2 regions of the Streptomyces sp. NPDC051582 genome follow, and region 1 is predicted to be linked to the other one. Evidence: riboswitches for the same ligand, from Rfam matches in the RefSeq annotation. Region 1 holds a riboswitch; the other holds the start of a gene.

Region 1 (5,884 bases):
CGCCCGCGACCGGTCCGGCAGCCCGCCCGCCACGGCCCCCACCAGCAGCACCAGCCCAGCCACCACCAGCAGCCCCAGCTTCAGTGCGAACGAGCCCGTCCCCGAGCCCTCCTCGCCCGACGACAGCGCCAGCATCGCCAGCCCCGCGCACACCACCGCCACCGCGCCCCACTCGGCGCCGCGCAGCCGTACGTGCAGCAGCCGCGCCGAGACCACCGCCGTCACCGCGAGGCTCGCCGCCAGCGCCGCACCCACCGTGTAGATCGGGACGTGCCGCAGCGCCACGATCTGCAGGACGAACCCGGCCCCGTCCAGCCCCAGGCCCGCCACGTACCGCCATTGCCGGGCCGCCCGCAGCAGGAGCGCCGCGTCCACCCCGGACCCCGTCCCCGGCTCCGCCGCCCGCGCGGCCATCGCCTGGAGCACCGACGCCGTACCGAAACAGACCGCCGCACCGAGCGCGCAAACCATCCCAAGGAGCACGAATCGACTCTAGGTCATGGAGGTCGTGAGAGGGTTTCGACGGCCGGATTCCATCGGTTCGCCGCCCCGTTCTAGTCTGTCCGCCATGGACGACAGCAGTACGGGCAGCAGAACGACCACGACGACCGGCACGACCACCGGCCCCCTCACCGCCACCACCCGCCGCCGCATGCGCTCCGGCGGCGTCGCCCTCGGCGGCATGGGCCTGCTCGCCGCCGCCCTCGTGGCCTGCGGCAGCAGCAACGAACCCGACAAGCGCTGCGCGGACCGCGTCACCCTGGAGAAGCTGAACACCAAGGAGTGCAAGAGCGGCGGCCGCGGCTCGTACTACTACGGCGGCTCCACCGCGAGCAACAACCGGGTCAGCGGCGGCAGCTTCGACAAGTCCGCCGTCACCCGCGGCGGCATCGGCGGCAGCCACAAGAGCTCGTCGGGCGGCTGAGCCCCGTGCAGCGCCACACCATCGAGCCGCGCCCCGACTGGCAGAAGACCGTCGAGGAGCAGGGGCTGATCTACCCCCTCACCCGCTACCCCGACGACTCCCTGCGGCCCTACTGGGACGAGAGCGCTTACTACTCCTTCTCGCTCCCCGAGGTGGAGGCGCTGGAGAACGTCGTCGAGGAGCTGCACGCCATGTGCCTGGCCGCGGCCGCGCACATCGTGGAGCACGACCGCTTCGCGGACCTCGGCATCACCGACCCGAAGCTGGCCGCGCTGATCGCCGAGTCCTGGCGCCGGCGCGCCGAACAACCTTCCCTCTACGGCCGGTTCGACCTGCGCTACGACGGATCCGGCGAGCCGGCCAAGATGCTGGAGTACAACGCCGACACCCCCACCTCCCTCGTGGAGGCGGCCAGTCCGCAGTGGTTCTGGATGGAGGAGCGCTTCCCCGGCGCCGACCAGTGGAACTCCCTCCACGAGCGGCTGGTCGAGGCCTGGCGCCGCCAGGCGGAACTGCTGCCGCCCGGCCCGGTGCACTTCGCGCACTCCGAGACGGACGAGCTCGGCGAGGACCTGATGACGGTCGCCTACCTGCAGGAGACCGCCGAGCAGGCGGGCCTGGAGACCGAGGAGCTGTCCGTCGAACAGATCGGCTGGGACGGTCTGTCGGGCCGGTTCGTCGACCGGAAGCTCGGCTTCATCCGCAGCTGCTTCAAGCTCTACCCGTGGGAATGGCTGGCCACCGACGCCTTCGGCCCGCAGGTCCTCGGCACCTACGACCACGGCGGCGGCTCCGGGAGCACCACCTGGATCGAGCCGCTGTGGAAGATGCTGCTGTCCAACAAGGCGCTGCTGGCGATCCTGTGGGAGCTCTTCCCGGAGCACCCCAATCTGCTGCCCGCCTACCTGGACGGCCCGCGCGAGCTCGCCGACACCACCGGGTACGCGGCGAAGCCGCTGCTGGGCCGCGAGGGCGCCGGGGTCACCCTGCACCCGGCGGGCGGCGCCGAGCCGTTCACTCCGGACGAGGAGGAGACGTACGTCTTCCAGGGCCTGGCCCCGCTCCCCGACTTCGACGGCAACCGCGTGGTGCTCGGCGCCTGGGTCGTCGAGGAGGAGGCCGCAGGCCTGGGCATCCGGGAATCGGCGGGCCCGGTCACGGACGAGTACGCCCGCTTCCTCCCCCACGTCATCCTGTAGCGCCGCCGCCGTGGGCGCGGCCGGCCCGTCGGACCGCGCCCGCACGGGATCCGTCAGCCCGCGGCCAGGACCTCGCGCAGCTGGTCCAGGCCCCAGTCCAGGTCCTCCTTGGCGATCACCAGCGGGGGCGCGATGCGGATCGTCGACCCGTGCGTGTCCTTGACCAGCACCCCCCGCTCCATCAGCGCCTCGGAGATCTGCCGGCCCGTGCCGTGCGCCGGGTCGATGTCGACGCCCGCCCACAGCCCCCGCCCGCGCACGGCGGTCACCGCGCCCCCGCCGACCAGCAGGTTCAGCTCCCGGTGCAGGTGGTCGCCGAGCTCGGCGGCGTGCTGCTGGTACTCGCCGGAGCGCAGCATCGCGATCACCTCCAGGGCGACCGCGCAGGCCAGCGGGTTGCCGCCGAAGGTGGAGCCGTGCTCGCCCGGCCGGAACACCCCGAGCACGTCCCGGTCGGCGACCACGGCCGAGACCGGGACCACGCCGCCGCCGAGCGCCTTGCCGAGGATGTAGACGTCCGGCACGACGTCCTCGTGCTCGCACGCGAAGGTCCTGCCGGTCCGGCCCAGCCCCGACTGGATCTCGTCCGCCATGAACAGCACGTTCCGCTCGCGCGTGAGCTCCCGTACGCCCTGCATGTAGCCGGCCGGCGGCACCAGCACCCCGGCCTCGCCCTGGATCGGCTCCAGCAGCACGGCCACGGTGTTCGCCGTGACGGCCGCCTCCAGCGCGGTCAGGTCCCCGTACGGGACGATCTCGAACCCCGGGGTGTAGGGCCCGTAGTGGTCGCGCGCCTCGTGGTCCGTCGAGAAGCTCACGATGGTCGTCGTACGGCCGTGGAAGTTGTTCGCCGCGACCACGATCTTGGCCTGCCCGTCCGGCACGCCCTTGACCTCGTAGCCCCACTTGCGGGCGGTCTTCACCGCCGTCTCCACGGCCTCCGCGCCCGTGTTCATCGGCAGCACCATCTCCTTGCCGCACAGCGCGGCGAGTTCGCGGCAGAAGTCGGCGAACCGGTCGTGGTGGAAGGCCCGCGAGGTGAGGGTGACCCGCTCCAGCTGCGCCTTGGCCGCGTCGAGCAGACGGCGGTTGCCGTGGCCGAAGTTGAGCGCCGAGTAGCCCGCGAGCATGTCCAGGAACCGGCGGCCCTCCACGTCGGTCATCCACGCGCCCTCCGCGGACGCCACGACGACGGGCAGCGGGTGGTAGTTGTGCGCGCTGTGCGCCTCGGCGGAGCGCAGGGCTTCAGCAGTTGTCGACACGGGGTCTCCGATCGTCGGTGCGGGCGGGATGGAGGTGACGAAGGCGATGGAGGTGACGGGGGTGGCGTCACCTGCGTCACGTCACCTTGTATACGGCTATACGTCGCTCGTATACCGGACGGGGAAACCTTTCTTGTGGACCGCCCGCTAAGGTGAGCGGTACGCACGGCGACTGGCGTACGGAGAACCAACTCCGGGGGAGTCGTGCGCGCACGACCGCATACAGGGCCGCTCGCCTGGGCCTCGCGGGGACGAGAACTGACATCGACCCCGGAGGAGCCGCCATGAGCGCGAGCCGCCACCCCGCCCTTCTCGCCACCGACCCCGAGCTGGCGTCCTACGTCACGGCCGAGGAGTCCCTGCAGGCGCAGACCCTGCGCCTGATCCCCAGCGAGAACTACGTGTCCGCCGCCGTGCTCGAAGCCTCGGGCACGGTGCTGCAGAACAAGTACAGCGAGGGCTACCCGGGCCGCCGCTACTACGAGGGCCAGCAAAACATCGACCGCGTCGAGGCGCTGGCCGTCGAACGGGCCAAGGGCCTGTTCGGGGTGGACCACGCCAACGTCCAGCCGTACTCCGGCTCCCCGGCGAACCTCGCCGTGTACCTGGCCTTCGCGAAGCCGGGCGACACGGTGATGGGCATGGCCCTGCCGATGGGCGGCCACCTGACGCACGGCTGGGGGGTCTCGGCGACGGGGTCCTGGTTCCGGGGCGTGCAGTACGGGGTGTCCGCCGAGACCGGTCTGATCGACTACGACGCCGTGCGCGAGCTCGCGCTGGCGGAGCGCCCGAAGATCATCTTCTGTGGCGGTACGGCGCTCCCGCGCACGATCGACTTCGAGGCGTTCTCCTCGATCGCCCGGGAGGCGGGCTCGGTCCTCGTCGCCGACGTGGCGCACATCGCGGGCCTGATCGCGGGCGGTGCGCACCCCTCGCCGGTCGGGCACGTGGACGTGGTCTCCACGACCACGCACAAGACCCTGCGCGGGCCCCGGGGCGCGATGCTGATGTGCAAGGAGGAGCACGCGAAGGCCATCGACAAGGCGGTCTTCCCGGGCCTGCAGGGCGGTCCGCACAACCAGACGACGGCGGGCATCGCGGTGGCCCTGCACGAGGCGGCCCAGCCCTCGTTCGTGACGTACGCGCACGCGGTGGTCGCCAACGCGAAGGCGCTGGCGGCGGCCCTGCTGGCGCGCGGCTTCGACCTGGTGTCGGGCGGTACGGACAACCACCTGATCCTGATGGACCTCACCTCGCGCGGGGTGCCGGGCAAGGTGGCGGCCAAGGCGCTGGACCGTGCGGGGATCGTCGTGAACTACAACACGGTCCCGTTCGACCCCCGCAAGCCGTTCGACCCGTCGGGCATCCGCATCGGCACGCCGTCGCTGACCTCGCGGGGCCTGGGGACGGACCACATGCCGGTGGTGGCGGAGTGGATCTCCCGGGCGGTCGACGCCGCCGCGAAGTCGGACGAGCCGGCCCTCGCCGCGATCCGCGCGGAGGTCGCCGACCTCATGGCGGCCCACCCCGCCCCGGGCCTCCCGCTCTCCTGACCGGTCCCCTCCCCGGGGCCGCGGCCCCGGGGAGTTTCCGGACAGGTGCGGACCGGCGGGGCCGTCGTACCTGAGAGAATGAAGCCATGGCTTCTGATCGTCCTCGCGCGCTCTCCGGCATCCAGCCCACCTCCGGCTCGTTCCACCTCGGGAACTACCTCGGAGCCATCCGCCAGTACGTCGCCCTCCAGGAGACGCACGACGCGTTCTACATGGTCGTCGACCTGCACGCGATCACCATGCCGCAGGATCCGAAGGACCTGCGCGCCAATACCCGCCTCTCCGCGGCCCAGCTGCTCGCCGCCGGCCTCGACCCGGACCGCTGCACGCTCTTCATCCAGAGCCACGTCCCCGAGCACGCCCAGCTCGGCTGGGTCATGAACTGCATCACCGGTTTCGGCGAGGCCAGCCGGATGACCCAGTTCAAGGACAAGTCGGCCAAGGGCGGCGTCAACAGCGCCAGCGTCGGCCTCTTCACGTACCCGATCCTCCAGGTCGCCGACATCCTGCTCTACCAGGCGAACGCCGTCCCGGTCGGCGAGGACCAGCGCCAGCACATCGAGCTGACGCGCGACCTGGCCGAGCGCTTCAACCAGCGCTACGGCCGGACCTTCACGGTCCCCGCCGCGCACATCGTCAAGGAGGTCGCGAAGATCTACGACCTCCAGGACCCCTCGATCAAGATGTCGAAGTCCGCGTCCTCCCCCAAGGGCCTGATCAACCTCCTCGACGAGCCCAAGGCCACCGAGAAGAAGATCAAGAGCGCGGTCACCGACACCGAGGCCGTGATCCGCTTCGACACCGAGAACAAGCCCGGCGTCAGCAACCTGCTCACCATCTACTCCACCCTCACGGGGGAGACCGTCCAGGACCTCGAAGCCCGCTACGAGGGCAAGGGCTACGGCGCGCTCAAGACGGACCTGGCCGGCGTGATGGTCGATTTCG
Region 2 (5,884 bases), on a different contig from region 1:
GGTACGGGGCTGCTCAACTCGTACGTCAGCCGGCTGATGACCGGGGCCACCACGCGGGAGGCGCTGACCGCCGCGTTCCTCCAGGTCATCACCATGAGCAGGACGCCCGCGTACTGGCTGCGCCCCTCGGTGGTCTGGCACGTGCTGCGCGCCTCGGACCGGGGTGCGCTCAAGGCGCCGCCGCTGACGGCGGCCGAGCGCTCCGTCGCGGGGCTCGACCAGGGGTCCGGACCGGTCGATCCCGTGGGTCCCGTCGGTCAGGCGCGATGAACGACGGTCTCATCCTCTACGTTCCCGGGTCGGTGATGATCCTGGCGCTGCTGATCAAGGCGCCGACCCTGCGCCGGGGCTGGGACCAGCCGCTCATGCGGGCGGTGTGCACCCTGCTCGTCGTCGGCTGCATGGTCATGTTCCTGGCGGCCCCGCCGACGATCTCCACGGTCAACCGGCTCACCGGGATCGTCAACTTCTCGGCACCCCTGGTGTACAGCGTGCTGACCGCCTTCTCGGGCTCGTGCATCGTCCTGGTCCTGCAGTGGGGCGGCGGCCCGCCGGCCGTGGTACGGCGGGCGACCCGGCTGACGGTGGCCGTGTTCGGCGCCGTCACCCTCCTCATCGTCCTCCTGTTCGCGATCGGTGACGCGCCCGTGGAGCGCCTGCGCGACCTGGACACGTACTACGCCAACACGCCCTGGTTGCGCGAGATGATCGTCTGCTACCTGCTCGCGCACACCGTCGGCAGTTCGACCCTGACCCTGCTGTGCTGGAAGTGGCTGCTGCGCGTACGCCCCTCGCTGCGCCCGCTGCGCACCGGGCTGGCCCTGATCGTGCTCGGCGGGGCGCTGGACCTGGGCTACCTGGTGGCGAAGTGGGCCGCGGTGGGAGCCCGCTGGGCGGGCCGCGACTGGGACGGGCTCTCCACCTACGTGGCCCCGCCGTTCGCCTCCGCCGCGGCCCTGATGGTGGGCTCGGGGTTCATCGTCCCGCTGGTCGGCGGCTCGGCGGCCTGGCGGGACTTCAGCCGGTACCGGCGACTGCACCCGCTGTGGAAGGCGCTGCACGGCTTCGCCGCGTCGAGCGTGACGACGGTGCCGCTGACCTGGTGGTCGCCGATCGGGATCCGGCTGATCCACCGCGAATCGGTGATCGACGACGGGATCCTGGCGCTGGCCCGCTGGTTCGATCCGGCCGTACGGGAAGCGGCGTACGAGACCGCCCTCGGCCAGGGCCTGTGCCCCGCGAGGGCTTCGCTCGTGGCGGACGCGGCCATGCTCGCCGCTGCCTGCCGGCGCCGGGAGGCGGCCGTCGCCGCCGAGGCCGCCGACCGCGCGGCCGCGGCCGACCAGGGCCTGTCCGAGCCGTACCGGCTGGATTCCCGGCCGCTGGCCGCGCTGGCCCGGGAGTTCCGCACCTCCCCGATCGTGGCGGCCGTACGAAGGGAGCCGGCCCCGCTCTGAACGGCCCGGCCGGGGCGCCGGCGGCCGGTCTCAGCCCACGAGGGCGTGGACGTCCTCGGGCTCGGGATTGCGGGCGAGCCAGGCCCCGTACGCCCGCACCCGGCGCCAGTGCTGGAGCTGGTCGAGGGCGAACGCGGCCCGCGGGGAGGCCTTCGGGCGCGGTTCCAGGCCGCGGGCCAGCCGGTGCAGCTGGAACCGTACGAAGGCCAGCAGCCCCGCCCCGGCCAGGTCCCGGTCCTTCCACCCCAGCCGCTCCACGGTCACCCGTACGTCCTCCCCGGCGCGCCAGCGGGCCGGCAGGTCGGGGCGGAACGCCAGCGCGGAGGCGAGCCCGACGACGGAGACCCCGCGCGCCAGGACCTTGCGCGCGGTCTCCTGGCGGGCTATCCCGCCGGTCAGCATCAGCGGCATCGTGGCCGCGTCCAGGAACCCCTCGGCGAAGGAGAGGAAGTACGCCTCCCGTTCGAGGGTCCGCAGGTCGGCGGTGCGGCCCAGGGTGGCGGGACTCTCGACGCTGCCGCCGGACAGTTCGACCAGGTCGACGCCGAGGCCGTCGAGGGCGGCGAGGACCTGCGCGGCGTCCTCCGTGTCGAAGCCGCCGCGCTGGAAGTCGGCGGTGTTGAGCTTGACGCCGACGGCGAAGCCGGGGCCGACCTGCGCGCGGACGGACCGGACGACCTCGGTCAGCAGCCGGACCCGGTTCTCCGGGCTGCCGCCCCAGCGGTCGGTGCGCCGGTTGACCAGCGGGGAGAGGAACTGGCTGATCAGATAGCCGTGGGCGGCGTGGATCTGCACCCCGTCGAAGCCCGCCTCCTCGGCCCGCCGGGCGGTGACCGCGAACCGGGCGACGGTGGCCTCGATGTCGGCCTCGGTCATCGCGGTGGGGCGGGCGAAGCGCTTGGTGTGCTTGCCGAGGCTCACCCCGATGTCGGACGGCGCCCAGGCCGTGCCGGGCATCTCGGAGCCGACCTGCCGGCCGGGGTGGTTGATCTGCATCCAGACCCGGCCGCCGCCACCGGAGGCCGCCTCGGCCCAGCGGCGGAAGGGGTCGAGCGGGGAGTGGGCATCGAGGACGATGGTGCCCGGGGCGGTCAGCGCCCGCCGGTCGACCATCACGTTCCCGGTGATCAGGAGGCCGGCGCCGCCCCGCGCCCAGCGGCGGTAGAGGAGCTCGATGCGCTCGTCGGGCAGCTGGCCCGCCCCGGCGAGGCTCTCCTCCATGGCCGCCTTCGCCAGGCGGTTGGGCAAGGTGGCGCCGCCCGGCAGCTCCAGTGGCGTGAACAGGTCCATCAGCAGTTCCCCCCAGGAAACGTGTTGCACGTGTCATCCCGCGCCCCGGCGCAAAGATACCGCCCGCTCCCCGGCGCCCGTCAGGCTCCGTACGGAAGAATCCGGACACCCCCGGAACGCGGATGCGCCCCGGGCAGAGGGCCCGGGGCGCATCCGTACGGGGCGTCCCCGCGGGCGGCGGTCAGAGGTCCGCGAGCTCCAGACCGGCCTGTGCGGCGGCCGCCTGCACGGTCTGCTCCAGCAGGACGGCGATGGTCATCGGGCCGACGCCGCCCGGGACCGGGGTGATCAGCGAGGCGCGGGCGGCGGCCGACTCGAAGTGGACGTCGCCGACGTTGCCCTCGTTGTAACCGGCGTCCAGGACGACGGCGCCGGGCTTGATGTCCTCGCCGCGGATGAACTCGGCCTTGCCCACGGCGGCGACCAGCACGTCGGCCTGGCGCACGATCGAGGGGAGGTCCACGGTGCGGGAGTGGCAGTAGGTGACGGTGGCGTTCTGCTCCAGCAGCAGCATGCCGGCCGGCTTGCCCAGGATCGCGCTGCGGCCGACGACCACGGCGTGCTTGCCGGTCAGGTCCACGTCGTACTCGGCGAGCAGCCGCATGATGCCGCCGGGGGTGCAGGACACGAAGCCCGGCAGCCCGAAGCCCATGGCGGCGAAGGAGTGCATGGTGACGCCGTCGACGTCCTTGCCCGGGGCGATGGCCTCGAAGGCGGCGCGCTCGTCGATGTGGTGCGGGACCGGGTGCTGGAGCAGGATGCCGCTGATCTGCGGGTCCTCGGACAGGGCGGTGAGGGCGGCGACGAGCTCCTGCGTCGTCGTCGACGCCGGCAGCTCCACGTGGCGGGAGGTGATCCCGGCCTTGGCACAGCGGTTCTGCTTCATCTTCACGTACGTCACGGACGCCGGGTCCTCGCCGACCAGCACGGTCGCGAGGCAGGGGGCGGTGCCGGTGCGCTCGGTGATCTTCGCCGCGAGAACGGCGGTCCGCTCCGAGACGCGGCGGGCGAGGGCGGTGCCGTCCATCAGCCGGGCGGGGCCGACGGCGGTGGCGGTGGCGGTCTGGGCAGTCGTCAACGGGGCTCCTGGGCGTCGCTGCGGATCGCGGTGCGCGGATTCGCGTGTCGCGGGGTTCGCGGTTCGCCCAGGCGCGCGGCAGGAGACGTACGTACGGACATACGCCGGGCCGCTCCCCGGTGGTGATCCACCCGAACGCCAGTCACGGCCCGCCTCCACTCTAATGGACCCCGCTCGGATGTGCGGTGGTGCGCGGCGGCCCCCGATCCGCGGGATCAGGTCAAACCGGTCGCGGGAGGTCCGGCGCAGCCGCCACCCCGACGACGCCGTCACGGGCGCGGGCAGGGCGGGACTCGAAGTGGTGGATCTGCGCTCCGAAAGACTGCGTACGGAGTTCCACGACGTCGGAGCCGTGATCTACTTTCTCCGGAAGGTGATCTGGATGGTGCCCGGCTTCACGGTCGGGCAGTACCGGGACCGGTTGCGCGAGCTCCACGAACAGATCGAACGTGACGGCCCGTTCGTGGCGCACACCGCCCGTTTCCTCACCGAGGCCCGCAAAACGGGCTGACGGAGAAGGGGGCGCGGGCGCGGACGGATCCACGGCCGAATGGTTGCGCGCCCACAGCGTGGCGCAGGTCACTCAATTCAGCGCGTAACGAATCGACTCGGGCATGCGATGAACCGACAGGTGTCCTCGCGCGGCCCCGGAATACAGACCCCCCTCGGGTCTGTTTCCCGAGTCCGCGCGAAGATGTCCCGCCCACTCCCTATCTGTTCGCAACGAGAGGCTCCTTGTGTCGCTCAGCCCGTCCCGTACGTTCCCTCCGGAGATCGCCGAATCGGAGGCCCTCGTCGCGCTCGTCGAGCGCGGCCGCGAGCAGGGTCACATCAACGGTGACGACGTGCGCCAGGCCTTCGAGGCCGGCCGCATCCCGGTGGACCAGTGGAAGCGGGTCCTGCGCAGCCTGAACCAGGTCCTGGACGAGGAGGGTGTCGCGCTGCACGTCAGCGCCGCCCCCGCCACGAAGGCTGCCGCGAAGAAGCCCCGCAAGGCGGCCGCCGCGCCTGCCCGCACCGTGACCAAGAAGGCGGCCGCCGCGCCGCGCCCCATCGGTGCGCGCAAGACCTCGGCCACCAGCGCGGCCCCCGCCACCGCGGCGGCGATATCCGCTTCGCCGGCCGCGGCCACCGAGGACGAGGTGACGGCCGACGCCGTCGCCGAGCCGAAGAAGCGGACGGTCAAGAAGACCGCCGCGAAGAAGACCGCGGTGAAGAAGACCGCCGCCGCGGCCAAGAAGACCAGCGCCAAGGACGCCGACGAAGGCGAGACCCCGGCCGCCGAGGGTGAGGACTGGGCCGCCGAGGACCTCGTCGACGACGTCGAGGAAGAGGCCCCCAAGCCCGGCGGCACCCAGGGCTTCGTCCTGTCCGACGACGACGAGGACGACGCCCCGGCGCAGACGGTCATGGTGGCCGGCGCCACCGCCGACCCCGTCAAGGACTACCTGAAGCTGATCGGCAAGGTGCCGCTCCTCAACGCCGAGCAGGAGGTCGAGCTCGCCAAGCGGATCGAGGCGGGTCTCTTCTCCGAGTACAAGCTCGAAGAGGAGGAGGACCACAAGCCCGCGTTCAAGCGCGAGCTGGAGATCCTCGTCGAGGACGGCCGTCGTGCCAAGAACCACCTGCTGGAGGCCAACCTCCGCCTCGTGGTCTCGCTGGCCAAGCGCTACACCGGCCGCGGCATGCTCTTCCTGGACCTGATCCAGGAGGGCAACGTCGGTCTGATCCGCGCCGTGGAGAAGTTCGACTACACCAAGGGCTTCAAGTTCTCCACGTACGCGACCTGGTGGATCCGGCAGGCGATCACGCGTGCCATGGCCGACCAGTCGCGCACGATCCGCATCCCCGTCCACATGGTCGAGATCATCAACAAGCTGGCGCGCGTCCAGCGCCAGATGCTCCAGGACCTCGGCCGGGAGCCCACTCCGGAGGAGCTGGGCAAGGAACTCGACATGACCCCCGAGAAGGTCATCGAGGTCCAGAAGTACGGCCGCGAGCCGATCTCCCTGCACACCCCGCTGGGTGAGGAGGGCGACAGCGAGTTCGGTGACCTCAT

Evidence for each region. Region 1 has a riboswitch for ZMP and ZTP ahead of glyA (serine hydroxymethyltransferase). Riboswitches for the same ligand answer to the same signal wherever they lie in the genome.
Region 2: it holds a riboswitch for ZMP and ZTP, as region 1 does, so the genes downstream of both, AB0M92_RS35080 (tetrahydrofolate dehydrogenase/cyclohydrolase catalytic domain-containing protein) here and glyA (serine hydroxymethyltransferase) in region 1, are expected to answer to the same signal.

What each region holds. Positions count from the first base shown of each region.
Region 1 is NZ_JBFAZJ010000001.1:475,928-481,811, reverse strand. It holds gene AB0M92_RS02220 (hypothetical protein) at 1-471, opposite strand, end outside; gene AB0M92_RS02215 (hypothetical protein) at 653-925, shown strand; gene AB0M92_RS02210 (glutathionylspermidine synthase family protein) at 931-2,124, shown strand; gene rocD (ornithine--oxo-acid transaminase) at 2,178-3,386, opposite strand; ZMP/ZTP riboswitch at 3,545-3,635, shown strand; gene glyA (serine hydroxymethyltransferase) at 3,671-4,939, shown strand; gene trpS (tryptophan--tRNA ligase) at 5,026-5,884, shown strand, end outside.
Region 2 is NZ_JBFAZJ010000041.1:46,583-52,466, forward strand. It holds gene AB0M92_RS35065 (FAD-dependent monooxygenase) at 1-270, shown strand, start outside; gene AB0M92_RS35070 (MAB_1171c family putative transporter) at 267-1,457, shown strand; gene AB0M92_RS35075 (NADH:flavin oxidoreductase/NADH oxidase family protein) at 1,488-2,777, opposite strand; gene AB0M92_RS35080 (tetrahydrofolate dehydrogenase/cyclohydrolase catalytic domain-containing protein) at 2,929-3,774, opposite strand; ZMP/ZTP riboswitch at 3,884-3,981, opposite strand; partial or broken gene AB0M92_RS35085 (SAM-dependent methyltransferase) at 4,061-4,336, shown strand; gene AB0M92_RS35090 (RNA polymerase sigma factor) at 4,563-5,884, shown strand, end outside.